Regions from separate parts of the Salinispora pacifica DSM 45544 genome, predicted to be linked through region 3. Evidence: riboswitches for the same ligand, from Rfam matches in the RefSeq annotation. Region 3 holds a riboswitch; each other region holds the start of a gene.
What was found. A riboswitch is a leader RNA that binds a small molecule or an ion and turns the genes downstream of it on or off. The one in region 3 is predicted to bind cobalamin.
Positions count from the first base shown of each region.

Region 1: linked by a shared signal. The riboswitch ahead of cobN (cobaltochelatase subunit CobN) and the one ahead of SALPAC3_RS0115265 (ribonucleoside-diphosphate reductase subunit alpha) in region 3 are both predicted to bind cobalamin.
Region 2: linked by a shared signal. The riboswitch ahead of SALPAC3_RS0117175 (ABC transporter substrate-binding protein) and the one ahead of SALPAC3_RS0115265 (ribonucleoside-diphosphate reductase subunit alpha) in region 3 are both predicted to bind cobalamin.
Region 4: linked by a shared signal. The riboswitch ahead of SALPAC3_RS0101060 (energy-coupling factor ABC transporter permease) and the one ahead of SALPAC3_RS0115265 (ribonucleoside-diphosphate reductase subunit alpha) in region 3 are both predicted to bind cobalamin.

Region 1 covers NZ_KB905359.1:322,634-328,292, reverse strand. Annotated here, with positions in the region: gene cobN (cobaltochelatase subunit CobN) at 1-1,268, opposite strand, end outside; cobalamin riboswitch at 1,594-1,723, opposite strand; gene SALPAC3_RS0101400 (hypothetical protein) at 1,834-2,178, opposite strand; gene SALPAC3_RS0101395 (PucR family transcriptional regulator) at 2,322-3,542, opposite strand; gene SALPAC3_RS0101390 (FAD-binding dehydrogenase) at 3,736-5,391, shown strand; gene SALPAC3_RS0101385 (MFS transporter) at 5,516-5,659, opposite strand, start outside.
Region 2 covers NZ_KB905359.1:3,760,231-3,765,889, forward strand. Annotated here, with positions in the region: gene SALPAC3_RS0117160 (hypothetical protein) at 1-155, shown strand, start outside; gene SALPAC3_RS0117165 (DUF4229 domain-containing protein) at 191-523, shown strand; gene SALPAC3_RS0117170 (M14 family metallopeptidase) at 643-2,523, shown strand; cobalamin riboswitch at 2,606-2,729, shown strand; gene SALPAC3_RS0117175 (ABC transporter substrate-binding protein) at 2,811-3,749, shown strand; gene SALPAC3_RS0117180 (FecCD family ABC transporter permease) at 3,783-4,883, shown strand; gene SALPAC3_RS0117185 (ABC transporter ATP-binding protein) at 4,880-5,659, shown strand, end outside.
Region 3 covers NZ_KB905359.1:3,339,505-3,345,163, reverse strand. Annotated here, with positions in the region: gene SALPAC3_RS0115265 (ribonucleoside-diphosphate reductase subunit alpha) at 1-1,566, opposite strand, end outside; cobalamin riboswitch at 1,698-1,914, opposite strand; gene SALPAC3_RS0115260 (alpha/beta fold hydrolase) at 1,963-2,760, opposite strand; partial or broken gene SALPAC3_RS27215 (inositol monophosphatase family protein) at 2,850-3,108, opposite strand; gene SALPAC3_RS0115255 (polysaccharide deacetylase family protein) at 3,281-4,171, shown strand; gene SALPAC3_RS0115250 (GNAT family N-acetyltransferase) at 4,259-4,687, opposite strand; gene SALPAC3_RS0115245 (serine hydrolase domain-containing protein) at 4,971-5,659, opposite strand, start outside.
Region 4 covers NZ_KB905359.1:256,816-262,474, reverse strand. Annotated here, with positions in the region: gene SALPAC3_RS0101075 (energy-coupling factor ABC transporter ATP-binding protein) at 1-435, opposite strand, end outside; gene cbiQ (cobalt ECF transporter T component CbiQ) at 432-1,172, opposite strand; gene SALPAC3_RS0101065 (energy-coupling factor ABC transporter substrate-binding protein) at 1,174-1,491, opposite strand; gene SALPAC3_RS0101060 (energy-coupling factor ABC transporter permease) at 1,488-2,168, opposite strand; cobalamin riboswitch at 2,198-2,369, opposite strand; gene SALPAC3_RS0101055 (class I SAM-dependent methyltransferase) at 2,474-3,286, opposite strand; gene SALPAC3_RS0101050 (radical SAM protein) at 3,283-4,875, opposite strand; gene SALPAC3_RS0101045 (PadR family transcriptional regulator) at 5,006-5,569, opposite strand.

The sequences.
Region 1 (5,659 bases), 3.0 Mb from region 3:
ACCTGGTCGAACCACCGCCGATACGTCTCCCGCGGTACCCGCGCGCTGGCGGTGGCGAGCTGCTCGGGGGTGAGCCACTCGACGTCGTGGCCGCCGGCGGCGATGAGGGCGTGGATGAGGGCGTCCCCGTCGTCCGGGACGGGCGTCGCGCCGAGGTCGTAGCCGGCGGCGGCGAGCGCGGCGAGCAGCCGCACCGCGCTGGCCGGGGTGTCCAGGCCGACGGCGTTGCCGACCCGGGAGTGCTTCGTCGGGTACGAGCTGAGCACCACCGCCACCCGTTTGTCGGCGTTCGGCAGGTGCCGCAGCCGGGCGTGCCGGACGGCGATTCCGGCCACCCGGGCGGCGCGCTCCGGGTCCGGCGCGTAGACCGACAGCCCGTCGGCATCGAGCTGTTTGAACGAGAACGGCACGGCGACGATCCGCCCGTCGAACTCGGGGATCGCCACCTGCATCGCCGCGTCCAACGGGGACAATCCGGCGTCGCTGTCGGCCCACTGCTCCCGCGTGCTGGTGAGGCAGAGCGCCTGGATGACCGGCAGGTCGAGGGCGGCGAGCGCACCCACGTCCCAGGCGTCCTCGTCGCCACCGCCGGCCGCCTCGGCGGCCACGGTGCCCCCGGCGGCGAGCACGGTGACCAGCAGCGCGTCGCAGCGGGCGAAGAGTTCCAGTGGGCCCGTGCCGGCGGTCAGGCCGCGCAGCGAGCCGCAGAAGATCGGCGCCGCGTTGCCGCCCGCGGCCTCCACGGCGTCGGCGAGCGTGTCCACGAAGGCGGTGTTGCCGGCGAGCGCGTGCGCCCGGTAGAAGACGATCCCGACGGTCGGCCGGTCCGGGTCGGCCGACCGTGCACCGTGCGTCCCGTACGCCGGGGTCGGGGTGGGGGGCGTGAACCCCTCCCCGGTGAGCAGCACCGTGTCGGAGAGGAACCGGGCCAGCTGCGCCAGGTTCTCCGGGCCCCCCTCGACCAGGTAGGACAGGGCTTGGGTGGTGACACCGGAGGGCACGGTGGAGGCGGCGGTCAGCTCGGCGTCGGGGACGCTCTCCCCGCCCAGCACCACCGTCGGCACGCCCGAGGCGAGGATCGCGGCCAGTCCGTCCGGCCAAGCGGCCCGGCCACCGAGCAGGCGTACGACGGCCAGGTCCACGCCGTCGAGCAGTTCCGGGACGCTGTCAACGGCCACCCGGGTCGGGTTGGCCAGGCGATAGTCGGCCCCGCTGGCCCGCGCGGCGAGCAGGTCGGTGTCGGCGGTGGAGAGCAGCAGAATGCGCACGGCAAACTCCGGAGAGTGACGCCCGCACGGAGGGGCGGACGATCAGCGAGACGGGAGGTGATTCGGCTTCACGGGCGCCACCTCGGACCACCCGACTGGGTGGCCGACGGGGGCGCGCGTCAGGCAGCGATCAACCGCGGGCAGCGGGGTCGAGAACGGCGGCACCGAGCACGGCAGCGGGGCCAGTCGCGGCAGCTCCAGGCCGCGGACCGGTCGCGGACCTGCCGCCGCCCGCCAGGTTGGTACGACAGCTGTCGATGGGTGGGACGCTACGCGTCATCGGGTCCTCCTCGGGTATCCACGCCCTGGGGTGCACCGACGGCCGAAGTATCCTGGCTCCCGGATCGATGCTCACCCCGGCCTTCCAACCGTGCGACGCACGGTCGTGGCTCCACAAGGAGGATCACTCCCCGGTGACAGTGGCGGGACCGCGCCGGATTCACACCGGCTTCCTTCACTGCCGTCCGGCCGCGAACTCTGCCACACCAGTACGTCCGGGTCAACGAAACGAGAGGAGCCCAGCGGTCAACCGGTCCCGGAGCCACGGCCCCGGAGGGCACGGGGGCTACCGAAGGCGCCGCTCCGGGTGGGCCCGGTTCCAGGCGCGCATCCGCTCCGGGTAGCCCATCTTGGCCGCTTCGTACAGCGGCAGGGCCAGTCGGCGGGCGAGGGACGCAGCAACCCGTGGCGACCCGGTACGGCGGCGGATCCACTCGCCGTCGTGCGCGATCGCCACCACCGTCGTGTCCGTCGCCGTCGTCTCCGGCTCCAGGTAGAACTCGACCCCGGTCCGGCTGGCGACGAACTGCTCCAGCGCCACCAGGTCCGCGCGGGTGCCCTCCCGGTCGAGCTTCGTCGGCACCCCGTCAGCTTCCCAGGTACGCGACCGCTTCCGACTGAACCAGCCCATGCCGCTCCTCCTTGCATCTCCGGTGCCGCCGGCCTCCAGTGCACCACCCTTGGCTGAGCGCCGTCTGTACGCCCCCTGATGACGCGCTGAGGATGCACCGCCGGCCGGTGGTGCAGCAAGCCCGCGGGGAGGCATCGGCCGGCTCACCGCCCCGGGGGCGACGGGAGTGAGGCGTGCGTCACCGCGAGCACGAGCCGGTCCCAGGAGTGGGTCAGACTACGACCGGTGAGCTCGGTGAGCCGGCGGAGCCGATGGCGCATGGTCTGCGGGTGCAGTCCGACCGCGGTCGCGGCCTCGATCGCCGACCCGTGGGTGAGGTACGCGTGCAGCCCTTCGAGCAGGTGGGCGTTGGCGGGGGTGAGCACCGGCCCGAGGACCGCGGCGTGCAGTGCGGCACGGTCGACGGGAGGCGTGCCGTGCAGTACCGCGACGGTGAGCGCGTCGCCACGGTCGAGCACGGTCCGGCGGGCGAACGCCGCCACGGGTGCGTGCTTGAGCGCGGAAACCGCAGCCCGGTAGTCCTGCGGCAGGGTCGCCGGGGAAGCTCCGCTGATCAGACAGGCCCGCCAACCGCCCGCGGCCACGGCCGTCACGACCTCGGACCGATCGTGCTCGTCCGGGAGCAGCAGGACACCGGCGCCGGCCCGCACCGTGCTCAACAGCGCACCGGTACTCAGGTCGACCGGGCCGTGGTCCACGCCGACGGCTGGCGACGCAACGAGCGTGGCGACGCGGGCCGGGTGGGTTTCCGGGCTCTTCGGGTCACCCACGGCGAGGAGGAGGCCGAAGCTGGCGGGAACGCGGACGTTGAGCTGCTCGGTACGGTCGGCGAGGGCACCGGGCGAGGTCTGGCGGCCGGCGAGCAGATCGTGCAGGAACTCGTCAATCAGTCGACGCCGGTCAGTGATCAACTCGGCGGCCTTGTGCTGATAGCCGTTGGCCAACGCCTCGGACAACTCGTCGAGCGCGGCGACCAGGGCCTGCACCAGCGCGGCGAGGTCGGCGACCGTCAGCCCGGGCGGGGCATGCTCGGCGACAGCGTCGGTGATGATGGCCGCCGCGACGCGATAGGCGCGCAGCACCGCCAGCAGCGGCCGACCGTCGGTGGCGCGGGTGGCGCCGATGCCCCGAAAGCGGCTGATGTCCCGGGTGGTGAGCCGAGTGCCGTCCACCCACATCTCGGTGAGCCGGGTGACGGCCCACTGGGCGATGGCCGTGACCTCCCGCAGTTGGGCGTCGCTGAGTTCGCGGTAGATCGGGACCTGGTCGACGACCGCGCCGACCATCTCGTCCACGAGGGTCGAGCTACGCTCGGTGAGCATCCGATGTACGATCAGCCGTTCCGTGAGGCCCACCCCGGTCACCGCCCCTCGCGCTGCCAGCCGGCCCGACCGCCCCCGGGCCGCGCGGGTTGACAATACTCATGCTCACCTGGTGCGGAAGTGGTGGCGTCAACCGGTTGGCTGCGGCACGGTGGGGCAACCCCCGGCGCCGCCCCGCTCCCCGCGATCGGCCCGGAAGCGGGTCAATGCCCGCTCGCACCGATAGGAGGCAGCCGTGGAAGCTGACGTCGTCGTGGTAGGAGCTGGTCTGGCCGGGCTGGTCGCCGCCGCCGAGACAGCAGACCTCGGCCGGAGCGTCCTCCTCGTTGACCAGGAGGGGGAGCAGAACCTGGGCGGGCAGGCCTTCTGGAGCCTGGGCGGACTGTTCCTGGTTGACAGCCCCGAGCAGCGGCGGATGGGCGTTCGGGACTCCCTCGAGCTGGCCCGGCAGGACTGGTTCGGCAGCGCCCAGTTCGACCGCGACGAGGACCGGTGGCCGCGCGCCTGGGCCGAGGCGTACCTGGAGTTCGCCGCCGGAGAGAAGCGGTCCTGGCTGCGGCAGTACGGGCATCGCTTCTTCCCGGTGGTCGGCTGGGCCGAACGCGGCGACGGCCGGCCCGGTGGGCACGGCAACTCGGTTCCGCGGTTCCACATCACCTGGGGCACCGGCCCCGGCGTGGTGGAGCCGTTCGAGCGACGGGTACGGGCGCACGTCGACACCGGGCGGATCCGGTTCGCGTTCCGCCACCAGGTTGACGGGCTGCTGGTGGAGGCCGGTGCGGTGGTCGGGGTGTACGGCAGCCGGCTGGAGCCGGCCACGGCCGAGCGGGGCCGGCCGAGCAGCCGCACCGTGGTCGGCGAGTTCCAGGCCCGGGCCCAGGCCGTCATCGTCACCAGCGGCGGCATAGGCGGCAACCACGACCTGATCCGCCGGGCGTGGCCGGCACGGCTCGGCAGCCCACCGAAGCGGATGGTGGCCGGAGTGCCGGCCCACGTGGACGGCCGGATGCTGGGCATCGCCGAGGAGGCCGGCGCCAACATCATCAACCCGGACCGGATGTGGCACTACGTCGAAGGGCTACGAAACTGGGATCCGATCTGGGAGAACCACGGAATTCGCATCCTGCCCGGCCCCTCCTCACTCTGGCTGGACGCCGCCGGCAACCGGCTGCCGGCTCCGTACTTCCCCGGCTTCGACACCCTCGGCACCCTGCGCCACCTGCGCCACAGCGGCTACGACTACTCCTGGTTTCTGCTCACCCAGAAAATCATCGAGAAGGAGTTCGCGCTCTCCGGCTCCGAACAGAACCCGGACCTGACCGGCAAGGATCTGAAACTGCTGCTGTCCCGGGTACGGGCCGGTGCTCCCGGGCCGGTCGAGGCGTTCAAGCGGCACGGCGAGGACTTCGTCGTCGCGGACACCCTCGACGACCTCGTCACCGGGATGAACCGCATCGCCGACCCGGACGTGCCGGCGATCGAAGTCGCCCGGATCCGCGCGCTCGTCACCGAACGGGACCGGCAGCTCACCAACACCTTCTGCAAGGACGCCCAGGTCAAGGCGATCCGCTCCGCCCGCAACTACCGCGGTGACCGGCTCCTGCGGGTCGCCGCGCCGCATCGCCTCCTGGACCCGAAGGCTGGGCCGTTGATCGCCGTACGGCTCAACGTCCTCTCCCGCAAGACCCTCGGTGGGCTGGAGACCGACCTGGACGGTCGCTGCCGGACCCGCGACGGCGACGCCTTTCCCGGCCTCTACGCCGCCGGTGAGGTGGCCGGGTTCGGTGGTGGCGGCATGATGGGCTACAACGCCCTGGAGGGCTCCTTCCTCGGCGGCTGCCTCTTCTCCGGCCGGGTCGCCGGCCGCGCCGCCGCCCGCCAGCTCAGCTGACCGGCGGGGCCAGGCGGGGCCGCCGTAGCGGCAGCCGCAAGGTTCGGATCAACCACGCCTCCCAACGAAGTCCATTGCGGATACGCAAGGACCATCCGAGCGTCCGCTGTCCCCGCCGGGACGGTCAGCGAGGAGGGCGGGTCACCGGCAGCAACGCCAGCGACGGCAGTAGCAGGACCGGCACGACCAGCAGGGCGTGCAGCGTCCCGACCCGGTCGCCGATCAGGCCCAGCAGCGGTGGTCCGGCGAGGAAGGCGGTGTAGCCGAT
Region 2 (5,659 bases), 420 kb from region 3:
GGGCCGTGGGGCTGACCCTCGGCTTGGTGGTGGCCGGCCTCACCGCTGACCTGCCGCCGGTGGTCTCCGGCGGGTTGGGCGCGGCGGCCTTCACCGTCGGGTACGCGGTGGTGTGGTTCCACGGTGTGCGGTGGCTGGCCCGGAGGACGGGCTGAGGTCGCCCGTCGACGGCGGAGAACGGAGTACGGAGATGAGCGCGGCGGTCAAGTACACGCTGGGCCGGATCGGGCTGTTTGTCGTCGTGCTGGCGGCCCTCTGGTTCGTGGAGTTGAATCTCTTTATCAAGTTGATGGTGGCGTTGATCTTCTCGGCGGCGCTCGCCTTCTTCCTGCTGCGGCCGTGGCGGGAGGAGATGGCCGAGGAGATGGCCGCCGCCGCCGAGCGACGGCGCGCGGAGAAGGAGCGGCTGCGTTCGGCGCTGGCCGGCGAGGACGACGCCGGGACGGGCTCGGCGGAGCGGGGCGGCGAGGACGCCACCGGGATGGGCTCGGCGGAGCAGGGTGGCGACCCGCCGAAGTCCTGACCTCGGGCCGGGATCCCATCAAATTTACGCATGGAAGAATATTGATATGACCATGCGCTGGGTGGTGGAGTGTGCGGTACCAGGCGGGAAGGTTTCCCGCGCTCATCAGGAGGTTGTCCATGGCCTTCCGCACCCCCACCCTTCGCCGCCGCCTCGCGCTCGTCGTCGCCGCGGGGTTCGGCCTGCTTACCTTCGCCGCGGCACCGGTCTCCGCGAACACCACGCCGGACCCCAGCGGTGAGTCGGCCGCCGTCCAGTACCGGGTGCTCGGCCCGCGTACCCTGACCGACCGCAGCGCGGTCGCCAGCACCGGCGCCGCGATCGACTACTCCGAGCACGGCGTCCTGCACGTCACCGCCACCGCCGCCGAGGCCACCGCGATCACCAAGCTGGGCTTCGAGCTGGAGGAGGTTCCGGTAACCCACGCCGACCACGATCACGACCACGGGGACGTCGGCATCTCCGACTTTCCGCCCGCCGACTCCGACTACCACAACTACGCCGAGCTGACGGCGGTGGTGAACCAGGTGGTGGCGGAGCACCCCAGCATCGCGCGGAAGATCAGCATCGGCACCTCGCACGAGGGCCGGGACCTGATGGCGGTGAAGATCTCCGACAACGTCGGGACCGACGAGGACGAACCGGAAATCCTCTTCAACTCCCAGCAGCACGCTCGGGAGCACCTGACCGTGGAGATGGCGATCTACCTGCTCAACCTCTTCACCGACAACTACGGCAGTAACTCCCGGGTCACCGACGTGGTCAACAGCCGGGAACTGTGGATCGTCCCGACCGTGAACCCGGACGGCAGCGAGTACGACATCGCCACCGGCTCGTACCGGTCGTGGCGCAAGAATCGGCAGCCGAACAGCGGCTCGTCCTGGGTCGGCACCGACCTGAACCGCAACTGGGACTACCTCTGGGGTTGCTGCGGCGGCTCCTCCGGTTCCACCTCGTCGAGCACCTACCGGGGCCCGTCGCCCTTCTCCGCCCCGGAGACCGATGCGGTGCGCGACTTCGTGGACAGCCGGGTCGTCGGCGGAGTCCAGCAGATCAAGGCCAACATCGACTTCCACACCTACTCCGAGCTGGTGCTCTGGCCATTCGGCTACACATACAGCAACACCGCCCCGGGGATGACCGCCGACCAGTACAACACCTTCGCCACCATCGGCGGGGAGATGGCGGCCACCAACGGCTACACCCCACAGCAGTCCAGCGACCTGTACATCACCGATGGCAGCAGCATCGACTGGATGTGGGGGGCGCACGGGATCTGGGCGTACACCTTCGAGCTGTACCCCCGCTCCGCCGCGGGCGGCGGCTTCTACCCACCCGATGAGGTCATTCCGGCGGAGACCGCCCGCAACCGCGAAGCGGTGCTGCTCCTCTCCGAGTACGCCGACTGCCCGTACCGGGCGATCGGCAAGGAGGACCAGTACTGCGGCGATGGTGGCGGCGGGGAGACGGTCTGGGCGGACACCTTCGAGACCGCGACCGGCTGGACGATCAACCCCAACGGCACCGACAGCGCCACCACCGGCCAGTGGGAGCGGGGTGCCGCCCAGGCGACCAGCTACTCCGGCGCCAAGCAGCTCACCCCGTACGCGGGCGGTAACGACCTGGTCACCGGCCGGCTCGCCGGCTCCTCGGCGGGCACCCACGACATCGACGGCGGCGTGACCAGCGCCCGCTCCCCGGCGGTGGCCCTGCCCTCGAACGGCACGCTGACGCTCTCGTTGGCCTGGTACCTGGCGCACTACTCGAACGCCTCCTCAGCCGACTACTTCCGGGTCAGCGTCGTGCACAGCGGCGGCACCACCACCCTGCTCAACCAGGCCGGGGCGGCGACCAACCGCAGCGCCTCCTGGTCGGTGGCCAACCTCGACCTGACGCCGTACGCCGGCCAGTCGATCCAGATCCAGGTGGCGGCGGCGGATGCCGCCGGCGGGAGCCTCGTCGAGGCTGCCGTCGACAACGTCACCATCACCGTTTCCTGAATTCCGGGTGGGGGCCCATCCCTGGGCCCCCACCCCCACCTCGTCACACGTCTGCGGCCCTCCGGGCGCCGGCGCGACCGTGCGCTACGGTGCTACCGACCATTCCGCAGCGAAGCCGGTGGGAAACCGGCACTGTCCCGCAACTGTGATGCCCCGGGGTCATCCCGGGGACGAGTCAGGTCGCCTGCGGTCGGTCGCGATACGCGCTCTCGAGGAAGGGCGCCTCGTGGACGGGCACCTCGGTCCCTGTCGGCGAAGCACCAACTCCTCGACCGACAGGAGGCCCGATGTCCAGACGTACCCCCCGGTTCTTCACCGCGGCCCTCGCGGTGGCCGCGCTCGCACTCGCCGGCTGCGCCGAGAAGACCACCGACTCCCCCGCAGCCGAAGACGGCGCGTCCAGCGCCGCGACCTTCCCGGTAACCGTCGGCTCGCTGACGCTGGAGCAGCAGCCGGAGAAGATCGTCTCGCTGTCGCCGACCGCCACCGAGATGCTCTTCGCGATCGGGGCGGGGCCGCAGGTCGTCGCGGTCGACGACAACTCCAACCATCCGGCGGAGGCGCCGCGGACCGACCTCTCCGGCTTCCAGCCGAACGCTGAGGCGATCGCCGCCCACAACCCCGACCTGGTGCTGCTCGCCAGCGACCAGAACAAGATCGTGGACCAACTCACCACGCTGGAGATCCCGGTCTTCCGCACCCCGGCGGCGGTCACGCTGGAAGACACCTATCGGCAGTTCACCGAGGTCGGCGCGTTGACCGGGCACCCCGCCGAGGCCGCCGACGTGGTCAGCCAGATGCAGGACGACATCGCGGAGTTGGTCGCCGACCTGCCCGAGCGGGCGGAGAAGCTCACCTACTTCCACGAGCTCGGCCCCGAGCTGTACACCGCCACCAGCAAGACCTTCATCGGCTCGCTCTACGCGCTCGCCGGGCTCGAGAACATCGCCGACCCGGCCGACGCGGACGGCGAGAGCGGCGGTTACCCGCAGCTCTCCGAGGAGGTCATCGTCAAGGCCAACCCGGACTTCGTCTTCCTCGCCGACACCAAGTGCTGCCAGCAGAGCGTCGCGTCGGTCCAGGATCGACCCGGCTGGGCGACGATCACCGCCGTACAGGAGAACCAGGTCGTCGAGCTCGACGACGACATCGCCTCCCGGTGGGGCCCGCGCGTCGTCGACCTGCTCCGCACGATCATCGAGGCGACCGCCAAGGTCCCCGCGTGACGCTGGGCCGGTGGCGATAGCAGAGGCCTTCCCATGCGGCAGGTGGTAACCCAGCGCCCCTCCGGCCCGCCGGAGGGGCGGCCGGCCGCGGCTCGACCCGCCGGGCTGCGGCCCGGCTGGCTCGTCGCCGGGCTGGCCGCGGTCCTGGCCGCCCTGGTGGCGGGCGTCTCCCTCGGCCCGGTCAGCCTGCCACCCGGCAGCGTCGCGGTCGAGCTGCTGAACCTTCTCCCCGGGGTCGGCCTCGACAGCGGGCTCACCGAGCGGGAGATCGCCATCATCACCGAGCTGCGCCTGCCCCGGGCCGTACTCGGCCTGCTCGTCGGCGGCCTGCTCGCCCTGGCCGGCGGTGCCTACCAGGGCGTGTTTCGCAACCCGCTGGCCGACCCGTACCTGCTCGGGGTCGCGGCCGGCGCCGGGTTCGCGGTCACCGTGGTGATCACCGCTGGCGGGGTTGGCGGGGCGATCACCGGACTGCCGGTCACCATCCCGCTGGCCGCGTTCGTCGGCGCGATCGGCGCGGTCACGCTGACCTACCTGCTCGGCTCCGCCGGTGGCCGAAGCCGATCACCGGCGACCCTGATCCTGGCCGGGGTGGCGGTCTCCGCCTTCCTCTCCGCCGGCCAGACGTACCTGCTGCAACGCAACTCAGACAGCATCCAACAGGTCTATGCCTGGCTGCTCGGGCGGCTCGCCACCGCCGGCTGGCACGACGTGTGGCTGGTCCTGCCGTACTTCCTGCTGACCGCCGTGGTGGTCCTGCTGCACCGGCGGGAGCTGGACGTCCTCTCGGTCGGCGACGACGAGGCGACCAGCCTGGGCCTACACCCGCAACGGTCCCGTTACCTGCTGATCGCCGCCGCCTCCCTCGGCACCGCCGCCGCGGTCTCCGCGTCCGGGCTGATCGGCTTCGTCGGAATCATCGTGCCGCACGCCGTACGACTGCTCGCCGGCGCCAGCTATCGGGTGATCCTGCCGCTGTCGATGCTCTTCGGCGGGGCGTTCCTGGCGCTCACCGACGTGGTCGCCCGTACCGCCGCCGCCCCCGAGGAGATCCCGATCGGCGTGGTGACCGCCCTGCTCGGCGGCCCGTTCTTCGTTCTGGTCCTGCGTAGCGCCCGGCGGGTGCTGGGATGAGCGCACCGGCGGTGGCGGTACGCGACCTGCGGGTCCGGCTGGCCGGCGTACCCATCCTCACCGGGGTCGACCTGAGTGTCGCCGCCGGCGAGTGGGTGACCGTGATCGGCCCGAACGGCGCCGGCAAGTCGACGCTGCTGCGCGCCGTCGGTGGCCTGCTGCCCACCGAGGGTGCGGTATCCCTCTTCGGTACGCCGATCCAGCAGCTGCGTCGCCGGGACCGGGCCCGGGTGGTGGCGACGGTCGCCCAGTCGCCGGTGGTGCCGGCCGGAATGTCGGTCCTGGACTACGTGCTGCTCGGCCGCACCCCGTACATCGCGCCGCTGGGCCGGGAGTCCACCGCCGACCTGGCCGCCGCGCACGATGTCCTGGACCGGCTGGACCTCACCGGATTCCACGCCCGGGAACTGGCCACCCTCTCCGGTGGCGAGCGACAGCGGGTCTTCCTGGCCCGGGCCTTCGCCCAGGGGGCCACCCTGCTGCTGCTCGACGAACCGACCAGCGCGCTGGACATCGGCCACCAACAGGACGTCCTCGAACTGGTCGACCAGCTCCGCCGGGCGCATGGCCTGACCGTGGTGGCGACCATGCACGATCTCTCCATCGCCGGCGAGTACGCCGATCGGATGGTGCTCCTCGCGGACGGTCAGGTGGCCGCCGTCGGCACCTCCCGGGAGGTGCTCACGACGGAGCTGCTGGCTCGCCACTACCGCGCCACCGTGAAGGTGATCGACGGCGAGCACGGCCCACTGGTGGTACCCGTCCGCCCCACCTCC
Region 3 (5,659 bases):
GGCCGCCTGCTCGGCCGGGTAGTAGTTGATGTCGATCACGCGGTCGAGGAAGACCATCGCGGTACGGACGGTCTCCCGCAGCTTCGCCCAGTCCACCCCGTCGGCGCTGACGTGGGCGCCCAGGTTGACCGAGCCCAGGTTGCACACCGCGGTCTCGGCGTCGTTGTTGACCTCAAGGATCTCGGTGCAGAGATTCGACAGGTGAATCGTGTTACCGGGCTCCCCGGTCTGGTTGGACAGCGCGTTCGCGCGGTCCTTGAAGGTCATCCACCCGTTGCCGGTCTGCGCCAGGGTGCGCATCATCCGCCCATACAGGTCCCGCGCCTTGACCGTACGGACCGCCCTCTTCTCCGCGACCCGGTAGGCGGCGTCGAACTCCGCGCCGTACAGGTCGGGCAGCTCCGGGGCGTCGGACGGGTCAACCAGCGACCAGTCCCCGTCCGCCTCGACCCGGCGCATGAACTCGTCCGGGAGCCAGTTGGCCAGGTTGAGGTTGTGCGTACGCCGGGCGTCCTCGCCGGTGTTGTCCCGCAGCTCCAGGAACTCCTCGATGTCGGGGTGCCAGGGCTCCAGGTAGACGCAGGCCGCGCCCTTACGCCGGCCGCCCTGGTTGACCGCGGCGACCCCGGCGTCGAGGGTCTTCAGGAACGGCACGATGCCGTTCGACCGGCCGTTCGTTCCCCGGATCAGCGCGCCCCGGCCCCGCACCCGCGACCAGGCGATGCCGATGCCGCCGGAGAACTTCGACAGCTTCGCGACCTGGTGGTACCGCTGGTAGATGGAGTCCAGTTCGTCGCGGGGCGAGTCGACCAGGAAACACGACGACATCTGGGTGTGCCGGGTGCCGGAGTTGAACAGCGTCGGCGAGCTGGGCAGGTACGCCAGCGACGACATCAGCCGGTAGAACCCGATCGCCTCGGCCGGCGTCCGCGACAGCCCGCAGGCCACCCGCAGCAGCCAGTACTGCGGGGTCTCCACCACCAGCCGCGACTGCGGGTGCCGCAGCAGGTAGCGGTCCGCGACCGTACGCAGCCCGAAGTACTCGAACCGCAGGTCTCCGGCGGGGTCCACCGCATCGTCCAGCTTGCGGGCGTTGCGGGACACGAAGGCGGCGGTGTCGTCGCTGATCAGCCCGAGGCCGTGGGCGTACCGGATGGACTGGCTGAAGCTCGCGACCTGCTGCCCCCGGACCTCCTTGTCCACGTACGCGGCCAGCAGCCGCGCCGCCAGCCTCGAATACTGCGGCTCCTCGCCGATCAGCTCCGCCGCCGTCTGGATCGACAGCCGGTCCAGCTCGGCCGTTGTCGCCCCGTCGTACAGGCCACTGATCGTCTTGGTCGCCACCCGCAGCGGGTCCACCTCGTTCAGGTCGCCGACCCACCGCTCCACCGCACGGACAATCTTGTTTACGTCCACCGGCTCGGTGTCGCCGTTGCGCTTACGGACCTCCATCACCTGCCGCCGCTGCTGCTGAGCCGCACCGCCCGGACCGTCCGTGGCGCCCTGCCGCGTCGCCGTCGTATGCCCGGCCGGACCGTCCGTGGCGCGTTCCCGCGTCGCCGTCATCTCCCCCTCCTCCGCCTGCCGACAAGGTCGCCGAACACGCGGAGGGACACCACAATCAGTCGCCCGGTGGGTAACCACACCGGGCGGCTGCGGGTGTCGGCCGTCCCGCGCGGCCGCCAACCGCCGCACGCGTCGCGTGCGGCGCGCTGGCAGGTCTTCGGACTCGCGGGCACGCCCGGGGTCCCGGTCGCCTACTGGCCGTCGCTTCCCAGGCTTCGATCAGCCCAGTGCGTGATGACGGCGGTCGTTCCCACTCACCGCTGCGGGGCAGCCCCGGACTTCCACCGGGTTCCCTCTTGCCTCGACCACTCCCGGTGGGAGCGCCGAACCAGCTGCGGGAGACACCATATATGCCTCCCCCATCCGGGATGCAACACCAGATGTCGTGGCGGCGTGTCAGCGGCTGAGAAACTGCCCCAGGGCACGCAGCCAGCCGTCCCGGTCTTCCAGGTGGACGTCGTGCCCAGCGCCGGCAACGACGACCCGCTCGACATCTGGACGTAGGGACACCATGCGCCGCACCTCGGCGACAGGGATGATCCCGTGCTCGCCAAACACCAGCAGGGTGGGGGCCTGCACCTGCTGCCACTCGTCCCAGCAGGCCCGGTCGGCCACGGCCGCGATGGTGTCCCGCATCACCGCCGGTTCGAATCGCGGCCAGAGCCCGTCCGGGCGCCGGTCCAGGTCTCGCAGCCAGGCCTGGGCCACCGGGGTGTCGCCCAGAAACTCGGCGGCCTGGCGAACATCGGCGAACGGCACCGGCCACGAGGCGAAGAAGGCACCCAACTCGGCCGGGTAGTCCCCCCGTTCCTCGCGGCCACCGACCCCGCCCTCCAGCAGCACCAGCCGACGCACCAACTCGGGATACGTCGCGGCGAAGAGCAGCGCGGTGTGCCCACCCATCGACTGACCCACGACCGTCACCGGTGCACCACCGGCGAGCTCCGCGACGACGGCGAGCACATCCTCGACGTACGCCCGGCGGGAGAGGTCCGGCGGCCATCGGGTCGAGTGGCCGTGCCCGCGCTGATCCACCACGATCACGCGGTGCTCCGGTAGCAGCGCCTCCGCCGTCGGCACCAACTCCGCCGCGCTGCCGGCCAGCCCGTGCAACAGTACGATCACATCGTCGCCGGAGCCGCCCACGAGGCAGGACAGCGCCACCCCGTCCCGATGGATCGTCACCCGCTGCACCGTACGAACTCCCTCACCCCTGGCGACCGGAAACCGCCGCAACCCTACTCAGGCCGGATTTTGGTTCTCAATCGACTTGAGCAGGGCGTGGTACGTCCGCTCCAGAACACCCCGTCACTGAACGGGTCAGCGGCGGCGGTAACGGTGGGCTGCGTGCCGCTCCGCAGCTCCACGTTGACCGCGACCAGGATGGTCCGCGCGGCGAAGCAAGGTCCCACGCAAGGGGTCAACCAGCCACATCCGCCCACTGTCGCCGGTGCCGGTCAGCGCCGACCCGTGGTGGGAGCGAACGACCATCGCTCCCACCACGCCGCACTCGATCGCCAACGCCTGATCTGCGATCGACAGATCTGACACTCTCGATCGGATAGCACGATCATCCCCGCGCCGGCCGCCAGTTCGCCGCCCACCCTACTCAGCAGACGTGCCGTCAAAGCTCCTACCAGCAGTCGAAGACTCGTGAAGAATCGAGCTCATCCTCGGCTGCCATCACCGAGGCAGACAGTAAGGGACCGATGGGATGTCGAAAGAAATTCTGTGCGCGTTTGGTGTCGACATGGACGCGGTCGCCGGCTGGTTGGGCTCGTACGGTGGCGAAAATTCGCCCGTCGATATTTCCCGTGGCATTTTCGCTGGCGAAGTCGGCACGCCGCGCCTTCTCAAGCTGTTCGAAAAATACGCTCTTCCGAGCACCTGGTTCGTTCCTGGACACTCCATCGAGACGTTCCCCGACCAGTTCCGGCAAATTGTGGATGCCGGTCATGAGGTAGGTCTCCACGGTTACAGCCACGAAAATCCGATCGCGATGAGTCAAACGCAGGAGGCCGCCGTCCTGGACCGGTGTATAGACCTGATCGAGTCGGTAACCAAACAATCCCCCAGGGGCTACGTCGCGCCATGGTGGGAATTCTCGCCGGTCACGCACAAGCTGCTACTCGAACGGGGTGTCCGATACGACCACTCGCTGATGCGCGACGACTTTACCGTACACCGGGTTCGCGTGGGTGACACCTGGACCAAAATTGACTATTCCGCTGATGCCGCGGACTGGATGAAGCCGTTGGTCCGCGGCGAGGAGACCGACCTCATCGAGATTCCGGCGAACTGGTACCTCGATGACCTGCCGCCGATGATGTTCATCAAGACCAGCGCGAGCAGCCACGGCTTCGTCAACCCGCGACAACTCGAGGAGATATGGCGTGACCAGTTCGACTGGGTCTACCGGGAGCTGGACTACGGCGTATTCCCCTTCACCATCCATCCGGATGTGTCGGGACGTCCGCAGGTTCTCCTGATGCTGGAGCGCATGATCGAACACATCAACCAGCATGAGGGAACAAGGTGGGCCACCTTCGACGACATCGCCATCGATTTTGCACTTCGCTACCCACGCGCTGGAGACGGCGCATAGCACGCGGGCCAGGGTCTGCGAAGACGTGGCCAGCAGCGGCGTCACCCGCCTCTGCGGTGCACGATTCAGGACCTGACACTCATCTCGCTAATCGAGCTGCATCCACCTGTCCGGCCCCCGGAGCGGAACGAAGCCCACCTTGGCGTAGACGCCGTGCGCGTGATCCGTTTCCAACAGAATATTGTGGATGCCGAGGTTCTGGAGGTGGCCCCGGACCTCGCGGGCGAGCCAGGTGCCCAAGCCACGACCGCGCTCGGCTCGGTCGACGTACACGTCGCAGACCCAGGCGCAGGTGGCCCGGTCGGTGACCGCCCGGGCGACCGCCACCTGGCGTCCGTCTCCGGGGCGATAGACACCGAAGCCGATGGAGTTCGCGAAGGCACGCTCCACCGTCGCCCGGTCCCATCCACGGGCCCAGTGCGTGTCGGTGGCAAGCCAGTGGTGCACCCGGTCGAGGTCGAGACGCTCACGCTCGGTGCTGACCAGGTATCCGTCGTGGTGCGTCCGGGTGAACACCCACGACAATTCCCGCCAATACCTCCGGGAAACCCGGTGGACTGATGACGTTACGTCACCGACCGCCGCACCGCTGCGACCTCGCCGTACAGCTCCGCCAGCGCCCACAACCTTCGGGCCACCGGTGCGGAGCCGGAACCCGCCGGTCGCGATGCGCATGCTCGCTGCGCCTTCCGGCCGAGCCGCTACGCGGGTTGGCGCCCTGCACTGTGGCCACGATGGGCTGCACCGATCACCCGGGCGATGGGTTTCCTACCCGGAAGCGGGGAAGCCGCCCTCGGAGTCAGACCGACTGGCGGGAGAGCACGGACCGGAGGGCCTCGATCAGGCCCGCCGTCCTGGCGTCCGGGGCCATGGTGACGCGCAGCCCGTTCGTCACGTATCCGAAGGCGATCCCGCTGGCCGGGTCGGCGTAGCCGAGTGAGCCGCCGTGCCCGGGGAAGCCGAAGGCGGTCGGTGACCACCAGGGCTGCTCCGGCAGGGGCAGGCCGAAGCCGAGCGCCGGCCGGGTCGGCACCCGCAGCACCTGGTCAACGCCGTTGGCCTGTTCCCGGGTGGCGGCGGCGAGGGTGGCCGGGTCGAGGATCCGGACGCCGTCAACCTCGCCGATGAGGCCCGCGTAGAAGCGGGCCAGGGACGAGGCGGTGCAGATGCCGTTCGCCGCGGGGATCTCCGCCGCCCAGGTACGGGGGTCGGCGAGGTCCAGCGGCGGGTCGGTCACCATCATCGACCGGACCGCCAGCGAGGTCGGATCGGTGTACGCGGCCAGCGCCTCCCGGAGCGTCGCCGGCAGCTTCTCGGGGGCGGCGGGCGGGGCGACCGGCTGCTCGGTGATCCGGGCGACCCGGTGCGCCTCGGTGGCGGGCAGGCCGATCCAGAAGTCCAGGCCGAGTGGGGTGGCGATCTCGTCGGCGAAGTAGGTGCCGAGGCTGCGGCCGGAGACGCGGCGTACCACCTCGCCAACCAGCCAGC
Region 4 (5,659 bases), 3.1 Mb from region 3:
GCCGTAGGAGAGTAGATGGGTGGGTCGCTCGGCGAGCGCCGACACACCGAGCGCCGACAGCGCCGCATCGCAGCGCCGCCGCACCTGCGCGGCCGGGAGCCCCAGGTTGACCGGCCCGAAGGAGACGTCCTGCCAGACGTTGGCGGAGAAGAGCTGGTCGTCTGGGTCCTGCACCACCAGCTGCACCTGCTGCCGCAGCTCCCGAAGGCCGGCCCGGGTGTGTCGCACCTGGGTGCCGGCGAGGACGATCTGGCCCGTGGCGGGCCGCAGCGCGCCGGCCGCCAGTCGGAACAGCGTCGTCTTGCCGCCGCCGTTCGGGCCCAGTACGGCCAGCCGCTGACCGGGGTCGATCCGAAGATTGACCCCGGTCAGGATCGACCGACCCGGCTGGTAGGCGAAGCCCACCTCATCGAACTCCAACAGCGAGGCGTTCACCAAGGAGACACCAACCCGGTGCTGACCGTGACAATCGCGCCGAGCAACACCGTGGTCGCCGCGACGAACGGCACCGACACCCGGTGGGCCGCCACCTGCACGGCGAGTGACCCGGTGTAGCCCCGTACCGCCAGTCCCTCCTCCAGCCGCCGCGCCCGGTGCAACGCCCGAACGAACACCGCCCCCGCCTGTCCGGCCAGCGACCGGTAGGCGGTCCGCCAGGTACGGAAGCCAAGCCGGGCCGCCTGCGCCTGGCGGACCGCACCCACGCTCTCCACCAGCAGGAAGAGCATCCGGTACGTCAGCGCGGCAACCTCGGTGACCGCCGGGGGGACCCCCAGCCGGTGCAGTCGTGGCAGGACATCCGACAACGGGGTGGTGGCGGTGAACAGCAGCAGGCAGGTCAACGCCGCCACGGATCGGCCCGCGGTCTGTGCCGCCAGCGGCAGGCCGGCGGGGTCGATGGCCAGGCGCGCCGGAGCCGGCATCGACACCAGCAACGGGACCGTTGACGTGGCCACGAAGAGCAGCGGCACCCGGCCCGCCCGCAGCACCACGACCAGTGGCACCCGTGCGGCGGCCAGCAGCACCGCCGCGGCGCCGCCGGACAGGAGCGCGGCGGGCCAGGTGGGCAGGGCCACCGCGCAGACCAGCAGCCCGAGCGCGAGCAGCGCCTTCTCGGCGGGGTGCCGACCTCGCCAGGGACCGGTGTGGGCGGCGATGTCGAGGGCGAACACGCTAACCGCGCTGCCGATCGACGGCGTCGCGCTGCCGCTGCCGGGTCCGGGCAACACCGAAGTAGTAGCCGAGCAGGCCGGCGCCGAGCGCGGCCTGAAGGGCGAAGAACGCCGACTCCAGCTCGGCCGACGGCGGCTCGTAGATCGGCGAGAACCACGGCTGGTAGTCCGGGTGGTCATCCACAATGGCCTGCTCGGCGACGGCGTCCGCGCCGGAGAAGGGCTCCTCCCCCGACCCGAGGCCGAGCGCCAGCGGCACCACCGCCAGGAGTAGCACCGCGAGCAGCAACAGCAGGTTCACCCAGGAGAAGCGCCTCATGCCCGTACCTCCGCCGCCGGGCGCAGCAGGCCGAGCCGACGCAGGTCGTCCCCGCTGGTCCGACTCAGCAGGCGGACCACCAGAACGGTCAGTAGTCCCTCGCTGATCGCCAACGGAATCTGGGTCACGGCGAAGATCCCGCCGAACTTCGCCAGCGCACCGCCGACGCCGGAGACCGGGTCGGGGAACGCCAGGGCCAGCTGGGCGACGGTGACACCGTACGTCGCCAGGCTGCCCAGGGCCGCAGCGGCGAACACCGCCGGACCCAGTCCGCCGCCAGCGCGACGGACCACGGTATAGCTCCCATACGCCACCCACGGGCCGACGATCGCCATCGAGAAGATGTTCGCGCCCAACGTGCTCAGCCCGCCGTGGGCCAGCAGCAGCGCCTGGAACAGCAGCACGATGCCGCCCAGCACGCTCATCACCGGCGGTCGGAACAGCACCGCCCCCAGCCCGGTGCCGGTCGGGTGGGAACTCGACCCGGTCACCGACGGGATCTTCAATGCGGACAGCGCGAAGGTGAAGGCACCGGCCGCCCCGAGCAGCAGTTTCGAGTCTGGATCTGCACGGACCTGCCGGACCAGGGCCCGGCTCCCGTGGACGACGAATGGCGCGGACACGACGAACCACGCCGCCGCTTGTTCCGGAGGGAGATACCCCTCGGCGATATGCATCGAACGACCTTCCCTTCCAGCACCTCGTGGATGAGATCCGTGTCAAGGCCGGTCTCCTGGCTTCCGGATCGACGTTCACTCCAGCCTTCCCAGGCCTGGTGGGGCCCAGTGGCACAGTCAGAGATCACTACCCGGTCACAGTGGCGAGGGCCGCGCCGGTCTTCCACCGGCTTCCCGTGCACCTTGACGGCGAGAGGCTATCGGGCACCCGCCCGGACGGCAAGCTGTTGATTCGCGCCAATCGCTACGCGTCTCCGCCGACTGCGGCGAATCGGACGCCACGCTGGGCCCACGGGCCGGGAGCTTCAGCCCGGGCCAGAGCCCGGTTTCCTGGCGGTCAGGAGGGCGTAGCCGAGCACACCGTCGGCGACCGCGGCCCGGGCCGCGGCCAAGACCGCCGGGGCCCGGGCGAAGTCCAGGCCGAGCGCCGCCGCCTGATCCGCGGCGGTCAGCCGCAGCACGGTCAGGCGCGCCTCGATCTGGTCGATCATCGTGGTGACCGCAGAGTCGTGCCGTTCGGTGTGGGTTGTCGTCAACCCCGCGCCAGCCAGCAGGGCGACGTACTCATCGAGGGGACGCGCATCGGCAACGCAGGCGATCCACGCTCCCAACCCGGTCAACTCGGGGGGCAGCCGGTCGGGGACGGCGACCACATCGGCCAACCCGAGTTGACCGCCCGGGACCAGCACCCGGGCCAGTTCCCCCGCTGCGGTGGGCTTGTCGGGGAAGGTGCAGAAGGCGCATTCGCAGACCACCACGTCCACCGAGTGCGAGTCGACAGCGAGCCGCTCGGCGTCTCCCCGCCGGAACCGCACCTGGTCGGCGAGCCCAACGGACCGGGTCACCCGGGTAGCCGCCTCGACGTTGGAGCCGGCGAGGTCCACACCGGTCACCGTGCAGCCGTACTCGGCTGCCAGCAGCAGCGCGCTGGTACCCCGTCCGCTCGCCACATCGAGTACGCGTTCCCCGCTGGCCAGCGCTAGTCGGGCGGCGAGTCGGCGGGTCAGCGACGCCCCGCCGGGATGGTACGCCTCGCCGAGGAGCAGGGCGAGCAGGTCCGAACCGTAGACCGCGGCGCAGCAGCCCTTCGGATCCGCCGCGGGCTCACTCCTTGTCACCGGATCCGCCGCCCGACGTTGGTGGCGTCCCGCGCCACCCGCCGTACGGCGGCGACGCCGTCGGGGTGCTGGGCGACCTTCGACCCGTACGGAGAGTCAGTGATCATCGAGCGGAGTGCGAGTGCGTTGGGCACCACGTCGGCGACCGGCACCCCGGACATCTGCTCGCGGACCTGTTCCCGGTAGCCGACCGAGTTGTAGGCGCAGAACGGGATCAGTCTGCCGTCCGGAGTGATCTCCTCGACGCAACACTTCATCAGCTGCCGCACATTGAGGGTGTACGGGTCCTGGAAGTCCTGGATCACGATCATGAAGGCTCGGTCGGTCAGGTTCGCCACCGCCTCGGGTAGGTTGACACCACAGGCGTCGGCACAGTCCAGCGCCGCGGCGGTCTGGGCGAGGCGCACGTTGGTCGTGTCGGTGCCCATGAATGCCGACGCCGACCACAGCTTCTCCAACGCTTCCCGGACAGCGGGGTCCGGCACCACCCGATTGGTGACGTAGTCGAGGTGGTCCGCCACATCCAGCAGCCGGGGAATCGGCACCACCGCGAATTCCTCGGTGCCGGGCGTGCCCGAGGTGAGCAGATAGGTGATCGACCGGCAGGTCGGGAAGCAGCACGGCACCGGGAAGAAGTCCTCGGCCCGGAACCAGTCGGGCCGCTGCCGCGCGACGAGGTGAATGATGTCGGAGTTGGTCAGCCGGGTCAGCGGGTCGAAGGGCGTGTGTCGGCCGGAGTGGGTGACCGGTTGGAACGAGACGCTCCGCACCGCCGGGTGCGCCAGGCCGTGGCTGATGATGGCGCCGAGTTCGTGCTCGTTGAGCCCCCGTTCCACCGCGGCGACCAGGGTGACGGTCAGGCCGACCTCGGCGCAGTTGTCCAACGCGCGCTGCTTGATCCCACGCAGGTCCCGACCCCGGATCTCCCGGTGTGTTCGCTCGTCGAACCCATCGAACTGCAGGTAGATGTTGACCGCGCGGCCGGGACGGTTGCGCTCGCCGAGCGCTGCCACGAACGCCCGGTCGCTGGCGAGCCGGATTCCGTTGGTGTTCAGGTTGACCGCCTGAATCGGACGGGCCTGTGCGGCGTCCACGAAGTCCAGGATCTGCCGGTGGATGGTGGGCTCTCCGCCGGAGAACATCACCACCTCGGCCTCGCCCTCACTCGCCACGAAGACGTCGAGCATCCGCTCACATTGCTCGAGGCTGATGGCGTACCCGTCGGGCTGGTGGCCGGAGTCGGCGAAGCAGATCGGGCAGTCGAGGTTACAGCCGGTGTTGACCTCGATAATGCCCAGACAGGCGTGCTGCTTGTGTTCCGGACACAGCCCACAGTCCGCCGGGCAGCCGTCGCGCACCTCGGTCTGGAAGGTCAACGGGATCGTGCCGGGCTTGTTGAATCGGGCGCTGTCGAGATACATCCGCGCGTCGCCGTACACCAACGCCTCGAACTGGCCGTGCTCCGGACAGCGCTTACGCAGGTAGACCTTGTCGTCGCGGAGGTTGACCTGTCCGTCGACAACGACCTTGCAGACCGGGCAGATCGACTTTGTGTACTCGACGAACACCTCGTCCCGGTCCCGCTTCATGGCTCTCACCATTCCACGCCACACTGCCCCGGCACGCCGGCTTGGTCGAATACCGCCCGGCGTGGCTGACCGACCGGCGACGCCCCGCCGCGTGCTGGTGGCCGGGCGGGGGCAACCCGGCGCTGGCGGGTCAGCGCGATACTGGAGCACGAGCGCGGAGCAGGGCCGCCACCTGGACACACCACTCGCGATTTTCCTGCTCGAAGCGACGCCCCCGCAGGCAGGTGAGGTACGGCCCGATCCGGTTGCTCTCGCGCAGGAACATCTCCTCGGTCAGGTCACCGCGCAGTTGCCGGAGCATCCGGTCGAAGAGTTCCACCTTGGCGGCGGCGATGACCGCCCGCTCCTCAAGCTGGGCGATGACCGGTGCCGGGTCGAGTCGGTCCACGGCCTGGACCATGACGAGCAGGTCCTCCCGGATCGACGACGGCTTCGACGGCACGGCGGCGAAGGTGGCCAGTTCGGCGAGGCCGGCGGGGGTGACCGTGAACAGCCGCTTGTTGGGGCGGTCGTGCTGGATCACCTGGCGACCGGTGATCAACCCCGCCCGTTCCAGCTTGGTCAACTCGGCGTAGAGCTGCTGGGGTACCGCGTACCAGAAGTTGGAGCAGGAAACATCGAAGATTTTGGCTAGCTGGTAGCCGCTGTACTCCCCATCGAGCAGCACCGCCAACACCGCGTGCCGCAGCGCCATCGCCACACCTCCCGCTCCGGGTGAGGACAGAGTCTTGGCGGGCCAGCACCGCGTCACCGACCCTTCCCCCGAACCATACTCAATGATATG